Regions from separate parts of the Caballeronia sp. LZ019 genome, predicted to be linked through region 2. Evidence: riboswitches for the same ligand, from Rfam matches in the RefSeq annotation. Region 2 holds a riboswitch; the other holds the start of a gene.

Region 1 (10,988 bases), on a different contig from region 2:
AGTGTGCGGTCGCCAGCGCGGAGCGTGAGCTTGTCGATGCGGAGCGTGTTCATCGCGGGCGGCGCAAGAGCATCCACAGGAACATCGGCACGCCGACGAGCGCCGTCACCACGCCCACCGGCAACTGCCCCGGCGCGATGACGGTGCGCGCGGCGAGATCGGCGCTCATCACGGCGAGCCCACCGGCCAGCGGCGCGGCGGGCACGAGCATGCGCTGATCGTTGCCGCATGCAAGCCGCAAGAGATGCGGCACGACGAGCCCGACGAAGCCGATGGTCCCCGCCGTCGTCACTGCGGCCGCGGCCGCAAGCGACGCCACGAGATACACGCGCAGGCGCAATCGTTCGACGGGCACGCCGAGCGCGCGCGCGGCCGCATCGCCACGCAGCAGCACGTTCAGTTGCGGCGCGACGGGCACGATCGTGGCAAGCGCCACGACGAGCGCGATCATCGCGGGCCAGGGCGTGGCTGCGCCGTTGAGGTCGCCGGTGAGCCAGAAAAGCATGCCGCGCAGCCGGTTCTCCGGCGCAACGCTGAGTATCAGCGTGATGAGCGCGCCCCATCCCGCCGCGATCACCACGCCGGTCAGCAACAGCCTCGGTGATGCGTCCTGCTCGCCGTGCCACAGATGCCTGCGCGCAAGGCCGAGCACCAGCACGATCGACACGAACGCGCCGATGCACGCGGCAAGGTCGACGCCCCACCACGGCATCGACGCGAGCATCGCGGCAAGCGCGAAGGTCGCCGCGCCGCCGGATACGCCGAGCACGTACGGCTCCGCGAGCGGATTACGCAGCAGCACTTGCAGCAGCGCACCGGCGAGCGCCAGCAGCGCGCCCGATGCAAAGCCAGCCAAAGCGCGCGGCAAACGTAACGTAAGGACGATGTCATCGGCGATATCGGGCGTGGCGGAATGCGCGTGCAGCAGCGCGGCGATTGCACGCGACATCGGCAGATTCACGCTGCCGAGCGCAAGCGACGCCACGAGCATGACGAGCGCCATCGCGCCGAGCGCGAGCCAGATGACGGCGGCGCGGCTAGCGTTCATCGCGTCTCGATGACGGCGTCATGCTCACGACGGATGCCATCCGAGTGTGATATACGCGCCGCGTCGCGGCGTGTTGTACGAGTAAGCGAGTTCATAGTCCCGGTCGAACAGATTGTCGATGCGCGCGCTCACGTACCACGACTTCGTGATGTCATAGCGCGCGGACAGATTGACCACGCCGTAGCCTGCAAGCGTCGAATCGTAATCGCTGCGCGCGCCGCTCACGATCCACTCGCCGCCCACGCGCCATCGTCCGATCGATCGATGCGCCGACAGCGATGCGAAGCGCCGCGCACGTCGCGTCAGCTCTTCGTGATTCGTCTCGTCAACGGGATTCTGGAACGTGACACCGGCGCGTAGATCCGTTGCGCCCACATGCCCCGCCCACGATCCCTCGACGCCCTGCACTTTCGCGCGCCCCACGTTCTGCGCGATATAGAAGCCGCTGCCATCCGATACGTAATCGATCAGATTCGAATAGCGCGTCTGGAATGCCGTCACGCGCAGCACGCCCACTTTGTCCGATGCGTACTGCAACGCCGCTTCGACCGAATGGCTGCGCTCCGGTTGAATCGACGCATTGCCGCTGAACGGATAGTAGAGGTCATCGAAGCTCGGGGCGCGGAACGACACCGCATAGCTCGCGCTCGCGCGCCAGTGGGCATCGAACCTGTAGGCGTAGCCGAGATAGTAGCTGTTCGCGCCGCCGAAATCGGAATACTGGTCGTGACGCACGTTCGCCTGAACCTCGCTCGAGCCGAAGCGCCCCACGTAACCCGCGAACACCGAATTCACGTGACGGTCCGGCGCGCTCAGCTGATCCGAATCGAGCGATTGATCGAGATGCTCGTAGCCGAACAGCAGCTTGTGGGCATCGGCGAGCCTGAAGTCGTTCTGCCAGAGGTACTGATGCGTCTCCGAGTTGAATCGGCTCGTATAGACGCCGTTCTGCTCGATGTTCGCGCGGTCCTGCCCCTGCGCCATCGTGAAGTGCGTGGTCCAGCGGTCGGTCAGCTTGCCGTTCGCGAACACCGACGCCGAGCGCACGCGGTCGTGCGTCTTGTTGATGTCGGTCGGCGAGCCGTAGGCATCGTCGAAGCTGTCGACGCCGTTCGCTTGCAAAAAGCGCACGCCCGCGTCCCACTTGTCGGTGAACTTGTGGCGCAGCGTCGCCGCGACGCTTTCGTTGAGATAGCCGTTCGCGTTCGGGTTGGCATTGGGCGCAAGCGCGGGATCGATCGACGAGAAGCCGTCGGTCTTTTCGCGGGACACGTTGAGGCTGAACGTGGTGCGGCCATCGGCGTCGAGCGCGCCGTCGACGCCCGCCGACTGACGCTGCGTGTGATAGCTGCCGTACTCGGCTTCGAAGTGGAAGCGCGGCGGGTGTGCATCGCCCTCTTTCGTGAAGATCTGCACGACGCCGCCGATCGCATTCGATCCATACAGCGCCGATACATTGCCGTTCACGACTTCGACGCGATCGGTCTGATCGAGCATTAGCTGCGACAACTGCGCCGCGCCGAGCGATACCGACTCCACGCGCACGCCGTCGATCAGCACGAGCGATTGCGACGACGCCGCGCCGCGTATGTACACGCCCGAATTCGCGCCTGGCCCGCCGTTGCGGGTGATCTGCACGCCGGGCGCGAGCGCGATGAGGCCGAGCACATCGTCGGCGTTGGTGTCGGCGATGTCCTGCTGGTCGAAGAGCGATGTCTGCGGAAGCGAATCGGCGAGCGGCTGCGGGCTGCGCGTCGCGGTCACGACGACGGGCGCGAGTGTTTGGGCGGCGGCATCGGCGGCATCGGCATGCGCGGATTGCACCGGCAGCACGCTGAACGCGGCGCACGCCGCAACGCAAACGGCGCGACGCCTCGTGCCGGACGGAGATGGAACCATGCGTGAAGACTTCCAGTTCGGGGCTGGCGCGTGCCCCGCTCCCCGCGAGGTCTGTGCGCGACGCGCGCGCCGGTCGTCATGACATGGACGCGCTGGACGATTGGCCGGTATCCGGGCTGGCGACGCTTCGTCCCGCCTTCCCGCGCATGGCGCGCAGTGGCGTCGACACGCTTCCTGCAGGGCGCACGCATGACGATGAACCATGCGATGCGACGCGAGAAACGTGCGAGGGACGACTTGCAACTTGCGTTGCGGTCGCTTACCGTTGCGGGGGCAGCACAGGTTGACGCGTCCCGGTCATGCGCCGTGGACTTCGCTCCCTGTTTCCCGTTTGACTGCATCCGCGAGAGAAGCGGACGCGAGCACCAAAAGTGCGGCAAGTTTAGGAGCGGGCATCGGGGCCGTCAAGAACGCGCGCCGTCCCAGCCGCTTGCAATCAACGCGCACGCTCGCTCTTTCCACACACGAATGCATGGCGATGCACGCATGTTCCGGGGTTGTTACGTCTCGAAACGAGACAATTATCGGACGCTGCTTTGAACCGCGCTAAAATGCCAGGTCTTTAGAGGACGCAGCACATGCTCAACGAACTCGAATCACTGTCAGGAAACATCGGCCGGCTGATCAAGATCAGCGAGCGCCACAATCAGGCGCGTCTCGCGCTGGAAGCGCAACTCGAACAATTGCGCGCCGACTACGCGGGCGTACAGGACGAACTCGTGCAGGTGCGAAGCGAGCGCGACGCATTGCAAGCCGAGCGTGACTCGCTCTCCGCGAAGATCGACGACGCTCAGGTGCGCTTGAACGCCATCCTCGAAAAACTGCCGCGCGGCAAGACGCAGCACGCGGAAAGCGACAATCAACTGGACCTTCTCAACGCCGAAGCCGAAAAGCACGCATCGCGCGGCGCGCAGCACGAACATGCGCATGCGGAAGAGATGCAGGGCGCTCACCATCACGGAGAGAAGGCATGACGACCACGCAGATCGAAGTATCCATCCTCGGGCAACCGTATCGCCTCGCGTGCTCGCCTGAAACGGAAGCCGCGTTGCGCGAAGCGGTCGCCCGCGTCGATGCGGAAATGAACAAGATCCGCAATGCAAGCAGCGTGCGCGGCACGGACCGCATCGCAGTGATGGCCGCGCTGTCGCTGGCGTCCGAATTGCTGCGTCTGCAGGAAAGCGTGCGTCACGGCGAGGCCTTCCCCGCCGAAGAAATTCGCCGCACGGTGCACTCGATGAACCAGCAGTTGGGCGCGGTCATCGCGCAGTACGAAGTGCAGTAAGTGCAGGTTATCTGCATGATGGGTTGATCTAATCACCCTCGCGGTGTCAATGAAAAAAAGATACCGCGCGATCGATGGCCGGGGGCTGCATAAGGCAAATGATTGGTGTAGAGTGATGTTTCCCTGCCTGGTGCGCCAAGGTCATATATTCCTTGAACCAATGTCACATTGGCACGGTTGCGGAACCTTGTAACACGGGCGCGCGCGTCACTTAGTCTGATGTACCCGAAGTGTTGCTTACCGCGACCAATCTTGAACCCAGGTTCAGGATGCCGGCCTAGCGGCTGAGGCGGGGACCTTACCCAGACGGCATCGGTTTTCACCGATGCCGTTTTCATTTGCATCGTCGACTCTTGCTGCTCCCTCATGCGCTACTGGCTGATGAAGTCCGAACCGGACGAAGCGAGCATCGATCATCTCGCGCACGCGCCGAAGAAAACCTTGCCGTGGACGGGCGTGCGCAACTATCAGGCGCGCAACTTCATGCGCGACCAGATGACAGTCGGCGACGGCGTGCTCTTCTATCATTCGAGCTGTCCGGAGCCGGGTATCGCGGGCATCGCGAAGGTGGCGTCGACGGCCTATCCCGATCCCACGCAGTTCGATTCGACAAGCCCCTACTTCGATCCGAAGTCCACGCCGGACACGCCGCGCTGGCTGCTCGTCGACGTGAGCTTCGTCAGGAAGATCCCGCTCATTTCGCTTGCAGATTTGCGCGCACACGAGGCGCTCGCCGACATGCAGGTGCTCGCGCGCGGCAACCGGCTGTCGATCACGCCTGTCACGGATGCGCAGTGGCGTTTTATTACCGAACGGCTCGCCGGGAATCGGAACTAAGGACGCGGCCGGACCGCCTAAAGGGCGTCGCGAAACGCGCGACGTTACAGGCCGGAGTCCTTCGATGATGAACAAGAAAACCGCCGCCGCACTCGCTCTTGCGATGTCGAGCGCCGCGCTCACCTTTTCGGCCACTGCCGCTGCGCAGACGGTCATTACCAATCCGCAGCCTTCGGGCGTGCTCTCGCTGTCGGCTCAGGCCAGTGCGCAAGTGCCGCAGGATGTCGTCACCATCACGCTCTTCTACGAGCAGGAAGCCGCCGACCCTTCATCGCTCACCACGACGCTGAATCAGCGTGCCGAGGCCGCGTTGCGCGAGGCGAAGGGCGTCGATGGCGTCACGGCGAAAAGCGGTGCGTTCAGCGTGTATCCGTCGACGGACCGCGACGGCAAGATATCCGCGTGGCGGGGGCGTACCGAAGTCGTGCTCGAATCGCATGACTTCGCGGCGGCGTCGAAGCTCGCGGGCAAGATGAGTTCGTCGATGCAGGTCGGCAACGTCACGTTCTCGCTGTCGCCGGAAGCGCAGCGCGCCGCCGCGCAGAAGCTCTCGACGCAGGCCATCGAATCGTTCCGCAAGCAGGCGCAGGCTGCATCGCAGGCATTCGGCTACAGCAGCTTCACGATTCGGGAAGTGAACGTCGGTCAAAGCGGCGTTGCGCCGCGTCCGGTGATGATGATGCAGGCGCGCGGCATGAACGCCGATGCGAAGATGGCCGCGCCGATGGCGCTGGAAGCCGGCACGACGATGGTGACCGTCGACGTATCCGGCTCCGTGCAGATGGGGCGTTGAACGAGCCCGTGCTCAGGCGGCGTTGGCCGGCACGCGCCGATGCCGCTTGTACGCCCACACCATCATGACGATGCCCGCGATGACCATCGGCAGAGAAAGCCACTGGCCCATCGAAAGATTGAGCGCGAGCAGGCCGAGATAATCGTCCGGTTCGCGCGCGAATTCCACCGTGAAGCGCGCGAGTCCATAGCCGATCAGAAAGAGCGCGGATACGGCGCCCATCGGACGCGGCTTGCGCGAGAACGTCCAGATCAGAATGAACAGCACGATGCCTTCCAGCGCGATTTCATACAACTGAGACGGATGGCGCGGCAGCATCTGATACCGCTGAAAGATTTCGGTCAGATGCCATTGCGCATCCAGTTGCGGATTTTTGGCGAGCCAGACGGCGTCGTCATTCGATGAGTGCTGGAAGAGCATGGCCCACGGCGCGGTCGGGTCGGTCACGCGGCCCCACAGTTCACCGTTGATGAAGTTGCCGAGGCGCCCCGCCGCGAGACCGAGCGGGACCATCGGCGCGACGAAATCCGTCACCTGCAGCCACGTGCGCTTGCGCTGATGCGCGAAGAGCACCATCGCGAGCGTGACGCCGAGAAAGCCGCCGTGGAACGACATCCCGCCTTCCCAAACCTTGAAGACATCGAGCGGATGCGCGAGATAGTAGCTCGCCTTGTAAAACACCACGTAACCGAGGCGTCCGCCGAGAATGGTGCCGAGCACGCCGTAGAACAGCATGTCGTCGATGTCCTTCGCGGTCCAGCCCTGATTCGCGACGAACGGCAGCCGCAGCCGCAGCCTGCCGATGACGATGGCCGATATGAATGCGACCAGATACATGAGGCCGTACCAGCGCACGGCGAGCGGTCCGAGATGAATCGCGACGGGATCGAAATTGGGATGTATGAGCATCGTAAGAAGTGAAGCAAAGCGAGAAGTCAGGCACGAATCATAAAGCAGAGACGGCTGCGGCCCGCGCGCGCACGATCTCGATGAACCCGGCGAGCACCGGGCTCACCTCCGCCGCGCGCCACACGAGTCCCGTTTCGACGACGGGCGCATCGGCCACCGGCCGCAACGGACGATACACCACGCCCGTGCGCCGCAGATGCCGCAGCGATTGCGGCACGAGCGCGACGCCCATGCCCGCCGACACCAGGCTCACGATGGTCTGCATCTGAATCGCCTCTTGGCCGATGCGCGGCGTCAGCCCCGCTGCGCCGTAGCAACCCATGATGATGTCATACAAGCCCGGCGCGAGACGCCTCGGAAACACGACGAGCGGCGCGGCGGCCAGCTCGCGCAGATCGACGGGCGTATCGGCCCATTCCGCCGCGCCCTGCTGCAACTGCTCCGCCGCTTCCGCCGACATCGCGACGACGAGCGGTTCACGCGCGATCGGCAGATAGGAGAGCGACATCGCGTGGCGCGGCGGCAGCGGCGGGATGACAAGGCCCGCATCGATGCGGCCGGCGACGAGTTCTTCGATCTGCACGTCGCTCGTCGCTTCGGTCAGCTGCAGCCGCACGCCGGCATAGCGTGCGCCGAAATCGCGCAGCAGCGCGGGCAGCAGGCCGTAATCCGCCGTCGACACGAACGCGAGCGACAGCACGCCCGCCTCGCCGCGCGCGAGCGATTGCGCGAGCGGACGCAGCGCATCGGCGGAGGCGAGCAGCCGGCGCACTTCGGGCAGCAAGTCCTTGCCGACCGGCGTCAGCTCGACCGTGCGCTTCGTTCGCGCGAACAGCGCCACGCCGAGCGCGTCTTCCAGCGCGCGGATGGCTTGCGAGAGCGGCGGCTGAGTCATCGCGAGCCGCGCGGCGGCACGGCCGAAGTGCATTTCTTCGGCCACCGTCACGAAGTAGCGCAACAAACGCAGCTCGATGGGCGGGTTTCGCTCTTCCATTGATATGTTCCGCGACCTAATACGCCCTGAATAATATATTGGACAGGCACAAGCCGACGCTTCATTCTTGGGCCACTAGACCAAGAACATTCTTACGGAGCCCCCATCATGGCCTTCAATCGCCGCTCGAAAAACATCACCCAGGGCGTTGCGCGCTCGCCCAACCGTTCGATGTACTACGCCCTCGGTTACAAGGAGGAAGACTTCGACAAGCCGATGATCGGCATCGCCAACGGGCATTCGACCATCACGCCGTGCAACGCGGGCCTGCAGCGCCTCGCGGACGCCGCGATCGCCGCGATCAGACAGTCGGACGCGAACCCGCAGATTTTCGGCACGCCGACGATCTCCGACGGCATGTCGATGGGCACCGAAGGCATGAAGTATTCGCTCGTGTCGCGCGAGGTGATTGCCGACTGTATCGAGACGGCCGTGCAGGGCCAGTGGATGGACGGCGTCGTCGTGATCGGCGGCTGCGACAAGAACATGCCAGGCGGGATGATCGGCCTCGCGCGCATGAACGTGCCGGGCATCTACGTCTACGGCGGCACCATTCGTCCGGGCAACTGGAAGGGCCAGGATCTGACCATCGTGTCGTCGTTCGAGGCGGTCGGCGAGTTCACGGCGGGCCGCATGTCGGAAGAGGATTTCAAGGGCGTCGAGAAGAACGCGTGTCCGTCGACCGGATCGTGCGGCGGCATGTACACGGCCAACACGATGAGTTCGTCGTTCGAGGCGCTCGGCATGTCGCTGATGTATTCGTCGACGATGGCGAACCCGGACGAGGAGAAGGTCGACTCGGCGGCCGAATCGGCGCGCGTGCTGGTGGAAGCGGTCAAGAAGGACCTGAAGCCGCGCGACATCATCACGAAGGAGTCGATCGAGAACGCGGTCGCGCTCATCATGGCGACGGGCGGCTCGACCAACGCGGTGCTGCACTATCTCGCGATCGCGCATGCGGCGGAAGTCGAGTGGACTATCGACGACTTCGAGCGCATGCGCAAGAAAGTGCCGGTCATCTGCGATCTGAAGCCGTCGGGCCAGTACGTCGCGACCGATCTGCACAAGGCGGGCGGCATTCCCCAAGTGCTGCGGATTCTGCTCGACGCGGGTCTCCTGCACGGCGATTGCATGACGATCACGGGCCGCACCATCGCCGAAGAACTGAAGGACGTGCCGGCCAAGCCGCGCGCGGATCAGAAGGTCATCTTCCCGATCGAGCAGGCGCTCTACAAGCAGGGCCATCTTGCGATACTGCGTGGCAATCTTGCGGAAGACGGTGCGGTCGCGAAGATCACCGGGTTGAAGAATCCGGTGATCACCGGCCCGGCGCGCGTGTTCGACGACGAGCAGACCGCGATGGACGCCATTCTCGCGGACAAGATCAAGGCCGGCGATGTCGTCGTGTTGCGCTATCTCGGACCGCAAGGCGGCCCCGGCATGCCGGAGATGCTCGCGCCGACATCGGCGATCATCGGCAAGGGGCTGGGGGAATCGGTCGGTCTCATCACCGATGGACGTTTTTCGGGCGGCACGTGGGGCATGGTGGTCGGCCACGTCGCGCCGGAAGCATACGCGGGCGGGACGATCGGCCTCGTGCAGGAAGGCGATTCGATCACCATCGATGCACACAAGCTGCTGCTGCAGCTGAACGTGGATGACGCGGAAATCGCGCGTCGGCGTGCGGCGTGGAAGAAGCCGGCGCCGCGTTATACGCGTGGCGTGCTGGCGAAGTTTGCGTCGCTGGCGCTGCCGGCGAATCGGGGGGCGGTGACGGGGTAACGCGCCGCGCAGTTTCTCCAAGGCAATGACAAAGGGGCGCTCAATGCGCCCCTTTGTCTTCTCAATCGATGATGTTCAAACTTCCCGCTGCCGCCGCAACTCCTCCTCCACCGCGACGCTGACCCACTCGCGCATGTGCGCTTCCAGCGCGACCGCCACTTCGCGCGTGATGTCCTGCACGAGCTTCGCCGAATGCGCGCGCAGCACGTCCTGACAACGCGCTTCGATCAGCGCGCGGGCCTCGCCGTTCAGGAACTGCGCGACGCGCCCCTGCAAGCGTTGCGCGACGAGTTCGGCGTCGTAAGCCACGGTCGCTTCGTCAGCCGATGCCGCACGCGCGAATTCCGGCTTGCCGGGCACGACGACATCGGTGAGAACGGGAATCGACGGATCGAAGGAATCGGACGTGTTCGTGGTATCGGTCATGGTCTTGAATGTGTCAGAGCGGTCCGTGCGCCGATGCTAACGCGCGCGCGCCGCCCCGCTCTGTTCGCTCAGCCGCCTTGCTTATGCGTTTCGATGGCGTAGCCGCGATCACGATAGAAGCGAAACCGCTCGCGCCCGGCTGCGAGTTCGTCGCTTTCATTGCCGACGATCTCGATGAGCCGCTCGAAGCGCGCGAACTGCGCGGGCACCGGTGCGCCGAGATTGACCAGCACCTGATGATGCGGCACGTCGTTCAGATCCGATGCCAGCACCACCGGCGTTTCCTGCGCGAGCGCGCTTTTAGCCATGCAATGGGGCACGAACTCGAGCGGCGCGAAGGTCCACAACTGCGCGTCGAACGCGGCGAGACGCTGCGGTTCCGCGAGCACGACGAGCGCCCGCCCGCTCGCATACGCCTTGCGCGCGAGGCGGCAGGCATAGGCGAGCGGATCGCCGACATTCGTATGGAAGTCGATGCGCGTCACGGTCTCGCTCACTGCCCCGCGCGATCGATCAGGAATTGCGACAAGAGCGGCACCGGCCGGCCCGTCGCGCCCTTCGCCGCGCCGCTCTTCCACGCGGTCCCGGCGATATCGAGGTGCGCCCACGGATAGTTCTGCGCGAAGCGCGACAGGAAGCACGCCGCCGTCACGCTGCCCGCCGGCCTTCCGCCAATGTTCGCGACATCCGCGAAATTCGACTTGAGCTGTTCCTGATATTCGTCGTCGAGCGGCAGACGCCACGCCGGATCGACCGCCTCGCGTGATGCATCGAGCAGTTCGCCGGCGAGCGCATCGTCCTTCGAGAAAAGACCCGTGTTGTGATGGCCGAGCGCGATGATGCACGCGCCCGTCAACGTCGCGATATCGACCACGGCGGCCGGCTTGAAACGTTCCGCGTACGTGAGCGCGTCGCAGAGAATGAGGCGGCCTTCGGCGTCGGTGTTCAGCACTTCGATGGTCGTGCCGTTCATCGCCGTGATGATGTCGCCCGGCTTGACCGCGTTGCCCGCGGG
Region 2 (10,988 bases):
AGTTCGGGGTAGCCGCCGGGAAGATAGAGCGCATCGGTATCGGCGGGCAAGGGTTCGTCGGCGAGCGGCGAAAACGTGACGACAGTCGCGCCCATCGCGATCAGCAAGTCGATGTTCGCCGGATAGACGAAAGAAAACGCGGTATCGCGCGCAATCGCGATGCGTATGCCTTCGAGCAAACGCGGCGGCGCCGCAAGCGTCGCATCTTCGAACGCCACATGCGGTGGCAGATCGCGAAGCGCCGTTGATGCGATGGCATCGGCAGCGCGGTCGAGGCGCGCATCGAGGTTCGCGATTTCCTGCGCCTGCGTCAGGCCGAGATGACGCTCAGGCAGCCCGATGTCTTCGGCGTTGGAAAGATGCCCGCAATAGTGCAGTCCTTCGGGAATGGCTTCCGACAACATTTGCGCATGACGCGCCGATGCCACGCGATTGGCGAGCACGCCATGAAACGGCACATCCGTGCGATAACGCGCAAGCCCGAGCGCCACCGCGCCGAAAGTCTGCGCCATGCCATGTGCGCCGATCACGGCCAGCACGGGCACGTTGAACGCGGCGGCAAGATCGGCGCTGCTGGGCGTGCCATCAAACAGGCCCATCACGCCTTCGATAAGAATAAGATCGGCTTCACGCGCCGCTTGTGCAAGCATCGCGCGGCATGCATCGAGGCCGACCATCGACAGATGCAGCGAATAAACGGGCGAACCGCATGCCCGTTCGAGAATCATCGGATCGAGAAAATCAGGCCCCGTCTTGAAGACGCGCACGCGCCGGCCTTGCCGCGCATGATGACGGGCAAGCGCAGCCGTCACGGTGGTCTTGCCCTGATGCGAGGCGCTTGCGCCGATGAAAAGTGCAGGGCAGCGCGCCATCAGAATTCGACGCCCCGTTGCGCTTTGACGCCTTGCTCACGGTATGGATGCTTCACGAGCCGCATTTCGGTGACGAGATCGGCAATGTCGACGAGCGCCTCCGGCGCATGACGGCCTGTTACGACCACATGAAGCATCGCGGGTCGGCCCTTCAGAGCATCGAGCACTTCATCGAGCGGAAGATACTCGTACTTGAGCACGGTGTTGAGTTCATCCAGCACAACCATCTGATATTCACCGCTTTCGATCATGCGGCGCGCTTCGTTCCATCCCTTGCGCGCGGTCGCCATATCGGCTTCGCGATTCTGGGTGTTCCACGTATAGCCATCGCCCATCGTGACGAAATCGCAGTTCGCTGCCGCGCCGAGAAAATCCCGTTCGGACGTATGCAACGCGCCCTTGATGAACTGCACGACGCCGAGCTTCATGCCGTGGCCGAGCACGCGCACCGCCATGCCGAACGCGGCTGTGGTCTTGCCCTTGCCATTGCCGGTATTCACGATCAACAGGCCCTTCTCGTGATCGGCGGCGGCCTGCTTCTTTTCATGGCCTTCCTTGCGACGCTGCGTCATCCGCAAATGCGATTCGGTGTCGGTTTTCATGGGGCGTTCTTGTCTGATGGCGCGTTCTTCATTGCGATCGCGACGGTCACGCCGCCGACGATGGTCTTTCCGAGTGCGAGCCGTCCGCCGCCGCTCGCCAATATGGCGCAAGGCTCGCACACGCCGTCGACATTCATGTGCCTGGCGGCTTGGCGAGAGTAATTCACCGGCGCTATAGCAATTTCTTCCGCGTTAAAAAAATGCAAAGCCAAACGATGACGCTCGCAAAACGCCAGCAGGCCAGCTTCGCATTCTTTAGCGTCGATGCTTGCGGCCAAGGCGATTTCATCGAATGAAAGCGCGGCTTCGTCGAGCGCCGTGCGTACGGCATGCTCGATGGCGTCTGCGCTCGCGCCTCGCCTGCAACCGATGCCGACTGCAAGATGGCGCCGGGTCGCGCTAATGGTCATCATCGAAAAGAAAATGGCGGCTTGCGCCGTGCATGCGTCCCTCGCGGATGCGCGGCGTTCGGCGAAGCGCGCCGCATGAAATCACGCAATGCGCTTCGTCCCCTGCGCTGGCCGGTATCCGGGCTTGCGACCTCATCGTGCGGCCTTCCCGCCTGCGCGGCAGTGGCATTTGAGCACCGTGCGCGGCATTGCATGGCACAAGCCGCCGGTCGCGTACCGTTGCGGGGACAGCACAGGCTGGCGCGTGATTCGTCCAGAAACACGGCTTCCTGTTTCCCGTTTAACTGCGCGTTGCGTTCGAACGCGCGAGCACCAGTCGCGGGCCAAAGATACCATAGGCGCTTCTTTAAGGCGCGTGTTTCCTTGACGCTCGTGTCCGCTAAGCCTAGACTTTCACGCAGTCTGGTGCTCGTGCGCGAGCTTCTTTTCGCGCACAGTCAAACGGGAAGCAGGGAGCGCTTAGCCATTTCATGCGTATGGCGTGCGCCAACCTGCGCTGCCCCCGCAACGGTAAGCGACTGGCGGTATCGGTATTGACGATACCGCGCATTGCGCTAAACGCCACTGCCAACGGCAGGAAGGCGGCGTAATGAGTCGCAAGCCCGGATACCGGCCAGACTTTCGCCAGGACCCATGCCGCGGGGATGCGGCTCGGTTCATGATCACGAAGCCGTGCGCCTTTCCCGTTCCATCCGCATTCGATGCCTCGAGCGGCGCCGCGCACGCACACACGCCACGGAGCAACAATGCAAACCCGCAAGATTCCCGTCACCGTCGTGACCGGCTTTCTCGGCAGCGGCAAGACTACCTTGATGCGCCATATCATGTCGAATGCGCAGGGCTTGCGCCTGGCGGTGATCGTCAATGAGTTCGGCGAGCTCGGTATCGACGGCGAGATTCTGAAAGGCTGCGGCATCGGTTGCGATGACGAAGCGGCGTCTGCCGACCGCAATCTCTATGAGCTTGCGAACGGTTGTTTGTGCTGCACGGTGCAGGAAGAGTTCTACCCCGTGATGGAGCAATTGCTGGAACGGCGAGACCGCATCGACCATGTGCTGATCGAAACGTCCGGTCTTGCGTTGCCGAAGCCACTCGTGCAGGCGTTCAACTGGCCGTCCATCAAGAATGCGTTTACCGTCGATGCCGTCATCACCGTCGTCGATGGTCCCGCTGCTGCAAGCGGACAGTTCGCGGCGAATCCCGCTGCAGTCGATGCACAGCGCAAGGCCGATCCGAATCTGGACCATGAATCGCCACTGCATGAATTGTTCGAGGATCAGCTTTCATCGGCCGATCTGGTGATCGTGAACAAGACGGACCTGATGGACGCTGATGCGTTCCACAAAGTCGAAACACTCATACGTCCCGAGATTCCGCCGCAAGTGAAGATCGTCCCTGCACAAATGGGCCGGCTCGATCTGCATGCATTGCTTGGCTTGCAATCGGCATCGGAAGAGTCGATTCATCTGCGGAACGATCACCATGGCTCAGTCGATGACGAAGGCCACGCGGATCATCACCATGACGAGTTCGATTCTGTCGTGGTTAAAGCGCGCATCGAGTCGCGCGAGCAGGCGATCGCTGCGTTGCAGACGCTCGTCGAGCAACATACCATTTATCGTGTAAAGGGCTTTGCGGCACTCCCCGGCGCTGCGATGCGTCTCGTCGTGCAAGGCGTGGGGCGTCGTTTCGACAGTTACTTCGATCGACGCTGGTCCGAAGGCGAAGCGGCGAGCCGTTTCGTGCTGATCGGCGAAGACCTCGATCAGCAGGCGCTTCAGGCCGCGTTCGACGCCGCGCTCGGTAATTCGCTCGTGCAGGCCTGACACGATGCATCTGCTACGCACGACGCCCGGCGGCTTCGTCGACGATGCCGCGGGCGTCATACGCATCGAACAGACGCGCGCGCCGATCGTCGTTCTGAGTTCCGCTGACACGACGCTCGCGCTGCTGGCCAGCGTGTTTCCGCGCCTTGAAGCCGGCTTTCCCGAAGTGCGGCTCGCTAATCAGTCGTTCTTGCGCCAGCCCGCATCGGTCGACTTTTATATCGACGATGTCGTGCGTCATGCGAAAGTGGTCATCGTCGATCACCTGGGCGGCGAATCGTACTGGCCTTATGGGATCGAGCGGCTGGTAACGCTTGCGAGAAGCGAGAAGCAAGTGCTCGCAATGTTCTCGGGCGATCTCACCGAAGACCCGAATCTGATCGCCAAGAGCACGGCCGATGCCGCGTTCTGCCGTGTGTTGTCGCGTTATTTGCGGGAAGGCGGTGCGCGCAACGCAGAGGCATTTTTGCGCGCGATCGCTCTTCATGCGCTCGGCTTCGGACGCGAGCCGCAGCCGCCGTGTCCATTGCCTCCTGTCGCGATCTATCATCCCGAGCGCGATATCGCCGTGATCGACGACTGGCGCGCGCGATGGACCGAAGGCGCGCCCGTCGTCGCGGTGCTGTTTTATCGCGCGCATCTGCAGGCGGGAAATACTGCAGTATTCGATGCGCTAGTCGAATCGCTCGAGAAAGAAGGCCTTAATCCGCTGCCGATTGCCATTTCATCGCTTAAGGAAAGCGTCAGCCGTGAAGTGGTTGCACGCTTGTGTGCGGAGCATCATGCGTCGCTCGTGCTGAATACCACGGCGTTCGCTGCAGGCGTCATCGGCGAAAGCGAAGCATTCGAAGTTGCGGGCGATGCGCCCGTGCTGCAGGTAATTCTGAGCGGGGGCAATCGCGACGACTGGCTAAAGGACAATCAGGGCCTTAATTCACGCGATGTCGCAATGCATATCGCCTTGCCCGAAGTCGATGGCCGCATCATCACGCGCGCAGTAAGTTTCAAAGGGCTCGCGTATCACTGTCCGCATACGCAAGTGGACGTTGTGCGCTATCAAGCCGATGCAGAGCGCGTGCGCTTCGTCGCGGAACTCAGTCGGCGCTGGTGCGCGCTGCGGCACAAACCCAATGCGGCCAAACGCATCGCGCTCGTGCTAGCGAATTATCCGGCGAGCGAAGGGCGCATTGGCAATGGTGTGGGTCTCGATACGCCGGCATCGGCCATCAATATTCTGTCGATGCTCGCGCGCGAAGGCTATCGCGTCGGCAATATCCCCGAGAACGGCGATGCGCTCATCGCAGCGTTGACGCAAGGTGTCACGAACGATCCCGTCGTGCGCGATCTCCGGCCCGCGCTGCAAAGCCTGTCGCTCGAAGAATATCGCGCAGCGTATGACGCGCTGCCCGCCGATGCGCGCGCGGCGCTGGAAGCGACATGGGGAGCACCCGAAGACGACCCGACGATAAGACGCGGCCGCTTCATGATCGCAGGCTTTCGTTGCGGCGAAGTTTTCGTCGGCATTCAGCCTTCGCGTTCGCGTGAACGAAGCGACTACGCGAGCTATCACGACGCCGACCTCGTCCCGCCGCATTCGTATCTGGCGTTCTATTTCTGGCTGCGCTTGCGTTTCAGTGTCGATGCCATCGTGCATGTCGGAAAGCACGGCAATCTCGAATGGCTACCGGGCAAGAGCGTGGCATTGTCCGCATTGTGCTGGCCCGACCTGATTCTCGGCCCGATGCCGCATCTCTATCCGTTCATCGTCAACGATCCGGGCGAGGGCAGTCAGGCGAAGCGGCGCGCGCAGGCGGTCATCATCGATCATCTGATGCCGCCGCTCACGCGTGCCGAGAACTACGGGCCATTGCAGGACCTCGAACGTCAAGTCGACGAATACTACGAAGCGTTGATGGTCGATGCGCGCCGTGCAAAGCTGTTGCGCAAGTCGATACTCGAAAGCATCGTCGAACACAGGCTGCATGAAGAACTCGGCCTCGATGCGCCGCGTGACATCGCCGGCGAAGATGCCTTGCTCACGCGGGCCGATGCCTATCTTTGCGAACTCAAGGAAGCGCAGATTCGCGACGGCCTGCATGTGTTCGGGGTATCGCCACAAGGCGCGCAGCGCCGCGATACGTTGCTTGCGTTAGGACGCTTTCCGGCAGGCGACGGGCAAGGTGCGAACGCGGGCCTCATCACCGCGCTCGCACGCGATCTGCAATTGGGCGATACCTTCGATCCGCTCGACGCCGACTGGTCCGCATCATGGAGCGGCCCCCGCCCTGAAGCATTACAAGCGGTGAGTACTGCACCGTGGCGTCATGAGGGAGACACGCGCGAGCGCCTCGAATGTCTCGCGATGCAACTGCTCGAAGACGATGCGCAAGTGCCCGGTCCACAAACGAGGCTGGTGCTCGAACGGCTGAAAGGCGATGTTCTGCCGCGCCTGGATTCGTGCGGACCACAAGAACTCATGCAACTCAAACGCGGTCTCGAAGGGCGCTTCGTGCCGCCGGGACCGAGCGGCTCGCCATCGCGCGGCAGGCCCGACGTCCTGCCTACAGGTCGCAATTTCTATTCGGTCGATACGCGTGCCTTGCCGACGCAAGCCGCATGGTCGCTCGGGCTCAAGTCCGCGAACATGCTGGTTGAACGACACGTGCAGGACCACGGCGACTATCCGCGTGCCATCGGCTTGTCGGTGTGGGGCACCGCGACGATGCGCACGGGGGGCGACGACATCGCGCAGGCGTTCGCGCTCATCGGCGTGCGGCCCAAATGGGCGGCGGGCAGTCATCGCGTGACGGACTTCGAGATTCTGCCCATCACCATCTTCAATCGTCCGCGCGTCGACGTCACGCTGCGTGTATCGGGCTTCTTTCGCGATGCGTTCGCCAATCTCATGCATCTGTTCGACGCGGCCGTGCAAGCCGTTGCCGAACTCGACGACGAGCCCGACGACGTGAACCCGATTCGCGCGCGGATCTTGCGCGAGCGCGATGAACTCATCGGCCGCGGTGTCGATACAACCGAAGCGCGTCGCCGTGCGGGCTGGCGTGTCTTCAGCACGAAGCCCGGTGCATACGGAGCGGGCTTGCAGGAACTGATCGATGCGCGTCAGTGGCAAACCGACGCCGATTTATCAGAGGCCTATCAAAGCACAGGCGGCTACGCGTATTCGCAAGGTGGCGACGGCGTCGAAGCGCGCGCGAGCTTCGGCGCGCGTCTTTCATCGCTCGACGTGATCTTGCAGAATCAGGACAATCGCGAGCACGACATTCTCGATTCGAACGACTACCACCAGTTCCAAGGCGGCATGGTGGCGGCGGTGCGTCATCTGTCGGGCGTGCAACCGCAGGCGTACAACGCCGATCACAGCAACCCCGCAGCGCCACGCGTTCGTACGTTGAACGAAGAGATTTCGCGGGTGGTGCGTGCGCGCGTCGTCAATCCGAAATGGATCGATGGCGTCAAGCGCCACGGTTACAAGGGCGCATCCGAACTGGCTGCGACAGTCGATTATCTTTTCGGCTATGACGCCACTGCGCGCGTCGTATCCGATCACCAATATGCGCTCGTCACCGATGCCTATGTGAACGATGCCGGCACGCGCGACTTCATCGCCCGGCACAATCCGCACGCGTTGCAGTCGATCTGCGAGCGTTTGCTCGAAGCGATGGAGCGCGGCCTGTGGCAAGAGCCGGGCGACTATCGCGAGGCGGTGACGCAGCATCTGCTCGATGTCGAGCAGCAACTCGAGAGCCGACAGACTTGAACGAAACCTCTTCATTTCCAGTGTTTCCTTTCACCGCGCTCGTCGGTCAGGCGCCGTTGCAGCAGGCTCTGCTGCTAGCGGCCGTTGATCCTTCTCTGGGCGGCGTGCTGGTCAGCGGGCCGCGCGGCACAGCGAAATCGACTGCCGCCCGCGCGCTTGCAGAACTCCTGCCCGAAGGACGCCTCGTGACCTTGCCGTTGGGCGCAAGCGAAGAACAGTTGATCGGCACGCTCGACATTCAGAGCGCATTGCGTGACGGCGGCGTGAACTTCTCGCCGGGTCTTCTGGCGAGAGCGCATCGTGGTGTGTTGTATGTTCAACGAAGTCAACCTGTTGCCCAATCCGCTCGTCGATCAGCTGCTCGATGTGGCGGCGAGCGGCGTGAACATCATCGAACGCGACGGAATCTCGCATCGCCATGATGCGCGCTTCGTCCTGATCGGGACGATGAACCCGGAAGAAGGTGAGCTGCGTCCGCAATTGCTGGACCGCTTCGGGCTTGCGGTCGAACTCGACAATTGCTTCGATGCGAGCGTGCGGCAGCGAATCGTCAGGTCGCGCCTCGCATTCGATACGGATCCCGAATCGTTCCGAGAACTTCACGCGGACAATCAGGCGGCGCTCGGCGAGCGTATCGATGTGGCGCGCGCGGCGCTGAGAGACTTCGATTTCGACGATGCCGTCCATGCGCGCGTCAGTGAGCTTTGCATCGCCGCACAAGTCGATGGCCTGCGCGCGGACCTCGTGATGCTGCGCGCGGCGCGTGCGCTCGCGGCGCTCGAAGGCGCGCATCGCGTCGAGACGAAGCACGTCGAATGCGTGGCCGAGGCCGTGTTGCGTCATCGACGCCGGGAGCAGGAAGCGCCGCCGCATGAAACGCCGCCTCGCCGGGCGAACGGCACGAAGGGCACGAACGGCACCAACGGTTCGGACGGAGCGAGCGCGCAAGATGGCGAATGGGGCTACGTGCCGCCAGAGCCGGTCGGCGTGACGAAGGTCAAGCAAGTCAGGCCGCTCGCCGCAAAAAAAGCCTGAGCCATCGAAGGCTCGACGCCGATGCGCAAGCGCATCGTCTTCGATGGCAGGACGCGCGTTCAAGAGGCCGCTACGTTGCACGCGATGGCGCGAAGAGCGCGCGCATCGACTGGATGGCGACGTTGCGAGCGAAGCGCGCCTTGCCGTTCGATGCGAACCACCTGCGCTTTCGCCGCACCGATGGCGATGCGAGCACGCTGCATTGCTTCGTGCTCGATTGCTCCGCTTCGATGGTCGGCGGCGAGCGTCTGGCACGCGCGAAAGGCATGTTGATCGCGCTGTTCGACCGCGTGTATCGGGAGCGCGCCGAAGTCGCGCTCGTATGCTTCGGCGGCGGTCGCGCGCAAGTGCTCCGTCAACCGGGCGCGGCGCATTGGTTCAACGAGCGATGGATCGCGCCGATTGGCGGCGGTGGCGGATCGCCGCTCACGCTAGGCATATCGAGCGCGGCAACGGTGCTGGCACGCGCTGCGCGACGCAGGCCCAGCCAGCGCCGCTGGCTATGGCTGCTGACCGATGGCCGCGTGAATGAGCGGCCCGCCGCACCCGCGCTTGCGGATCGAATCGTCGTGGTCGATTTCGATGATGGGCCGGTGCGCGTCGGCGGGGCTAAGGCGTTGGCGCTGTCGTGGCGGGCGCAATGCGTATCGGCGGATGCGCTGCTTCAATACCAGCGCGGCGTATAAACCCAGTCGCCGAACGCGCGCGTTCGCGATGAACCGACGATCACCATCGTGCGCATGTTGACGAGTCCGCCATGCAGTTCGCTGAGCGTGACAATGCGCATCGTTTCACCGGGACGCCCGACGTCGCGGCCGAGCACCACGGGCGTCGCTGCATCGCGGTGCTGCCGCACGAGATTCGTCGCGCGATCGAACTGAGAGGGTCGCGCCTTCGACAGCGGGTTATAGAAGGCCATCACGAGATCGGCTTCACACGCATGCATGATGCGCTTCTCGATCATGTCCCACGGCTTGAGGTTGTCCGATAGCGACAGTACGCAGAAGTCGTGGCCGAGCGGTGCGCCCGCGCGCGCAGCCGTTGCAAGCGATGCGGATACGCCCGGCAGGATCGTCAGCTTGACCGCGTTCCATTCCGGATGCGTTGCGCGGCCTTCGTCCAGTGCTTCGAGCACGGCGGCGGCCATCGCGAACACGCCGGGGTCTCCCGATGAAACGACGACCACGTTGCGCCCGGCGCTTGCGAGTTCGAACGCATGCCGCGCGCGTTGCAACTCCTCGCGGTTGTCGGTCATGTGCACGCGTTGACCGGCGCGATAAGGCCCTGCCATGCGCAGATATGTCTCATAGCCGAGCACGTCTTCTGCGGCGGCGAGCGCTGCCTTCGATGCCGGCGTCATCGATTCGGCGTTGCCCGGACCGAGACCGATCACCGTCAGGGCGCCGCGCGCGCGGCCGATAGTTAGGATATCGATTGGTTTGTCGGCGACAGTGATGCTTATGTCTTGCGAAGGCATGGCATCGCTGAAACGCAGCGGCACGTTGAGCGCTTGCGCGGCACTCGTGAATGCCTCGCTTTTCATTGCGTGCATCGGCGCGACGAGTGCAGCAAGCGCGAGCGGCGACAAGCGGTGCTCGCGCAACGCGTCGCGCACGCGTTCAGCGACAGCACCGCCGATGTCGTGCACCCAGGCCACCACGCAGCGTGGATGAATCACGAGGTCATCTTCGCGTGCATCGATATGCGGCGTGACGCGCACGGCGAGGCGCGCATCGGCATTGCGCGGGAGATCGGCGTCATCGAGCCACGGTGCATGCCCTTCGATGCGCGTCGTTTCGCCCGCGAGCAAGTCGGAGACGAAGCGCTTGCCGCGTTCGATATCGGCCAGCGCATAACCTTCCGGCGGCGCAAGCAGACATGTGCCGAAGCGCAATTCGCCGCTTGTCGTGATCGCGGGCTGAACGTCGAGCGCCGCGGCGATTTCTCTTGCAAGCACGTTGACGCCGCTCATCCCGCCGACGAGCGGCACGACTGCGCTGCCGTCCTGCGCGACGGCGAGGACCGGCGGTTCGGCTTGCTTGTCGGTCAGGCAGGGCGCGAGTGCGCGAATCACGATCCCTGCGGAACACAGCGCGACGATGGGGGTATGCGCTGCATAGAGCGTACGCAAGTACGCGCCGAAATCGTCGTATGCAACGTCAGCGGCGACGCGGCTCGCAAGACCATGCACGAGCGACCCGGCGTAGCGGGCCTGAATGCGTCGGGCAGTGGGCATCGCGCTTTCGCCGAGCACGACGATCGCGACGGTCGGGCGCGTGATCATGCCTGCCATTTCTTCCCCGGCACGACGAGCAGCGAGAAATACGGCGACGCCATCGGATCGACTTCATCGAGCGGCACGATGCGTTGATTCGCCATCGTCGCGCGTTCGACGTAAAGCGCGCGCTTGTCGAGCCCGAGATCGATCAGCACCCGGCGCACTTTCTCGAAGTTGCGCCCGAGCT

The links. A riboswitch is a leader RNA that binds a small molecule or an ion and turns the genes downstream of it on or off. The one in region 2 is predicted to bind cobalamin.
Region 1: it holds a riboswitch for cobalamin, as region 2 does, so the genes downstream of both, P9255_RS22660 (TonB-dependent receptor domain-containing protein) here and cobW (cobalamin biosynthesis protein CobW) in region 2, are expected to answer to the same signal.

The regions. Positions count from the first base shown of each region.
Region 1 covers NZ_JARTVZ010000005.1:1,960,192-1,971,179, reverse strand. The annotation lists gene P9255_RS22670 (ABC transporter ATP-binding protein) at 1-53, opposite strand, end outside; gene P9255_RS22665 (iron ABC transporter permease) at 50-1,048, opposite strand; gene P9255_RS22660 (TonB-dependent receptor domain-containing protein) at 1,073-2,947, opposite strand; cobalamin riboswitch at 3,032-3,332, opposite strand; gene P9255_RS22655 (ATPase) at 3,526-3,921, shown strand; gene P9255_RS22650 (cell division protein ZapA) at 3,918-4,232, shown strand; RNA gene ssrS (6S RNA) at 4,350-4,532, shown strand; gene P9255_RS22640 (EVE domain-containing protein) at 4,599-5,069, shown strand; gene P9255_RS22635 (SIMPL domain-containing protein) at 5,137-5,862, shown strand; gene lgt (prolipoprotein diacylglyceryl transferase) at 5,875-6,771, opposite strand; gene P9255_RS22625 (LysR family transcriptional regulator) at 6,809-7,765, opposite strand; gene ilvD (dihydroxy-acid dehydratase) at 7,874-9,547, shown strand; gene P9255_RS22615 (DUF2486 family protein) at 9,623-9,973, opposite strand; gene P9255_RS22610 (DNA polymerase III subunit chi) at 10,042-10,458, opposite strand; gene P9255_RS22605 (leucyl aminopeptidase) at 10,467-10,988, opposite strand, start outside.
Region 2 covers NZ_JARTVZ010000002.1:610,570-621,557, forward strand. The annotation lists gene P9255_RS05755 (cobyrinate a,c-diamide synthase) at 1-872, opposite strand, end outside; gene cobO (cob(I)yrinic acid a,c-diamide adenosyltransferase) at 872-1,474, opposite strand; gene P9255_RS05765 (cobalamin biosynthesis protein) at 1,471-1,887, opposite strand; cobalamin riboswitch at 1,976-2,216, opposite strand; cobalamin riboswitch at 2,271-2,517, shown strand; gene cobW (cobalamin biosynthesis protein CobW) at 2,631-3,710, shown strand; gene cobN (cobaltochelatase subunit CobN) at 3,715-7,488, shown strand; partial or broken gene P9255_RS05780 (ATP-binding protein) at 7,485-8,523, shown strand; gene P9255_RS05785 (VWA domain-containing protein) at 8,637-9,209, shown strand; gene cobJ (precorrin-3B C(17)-methyltransferase) at 9,188-10,816, opposite strand; gene P9255_RS05795 (precorrin-2 C(20)-methyltransferase) at 10,804-10,988, opposite strand, start outside.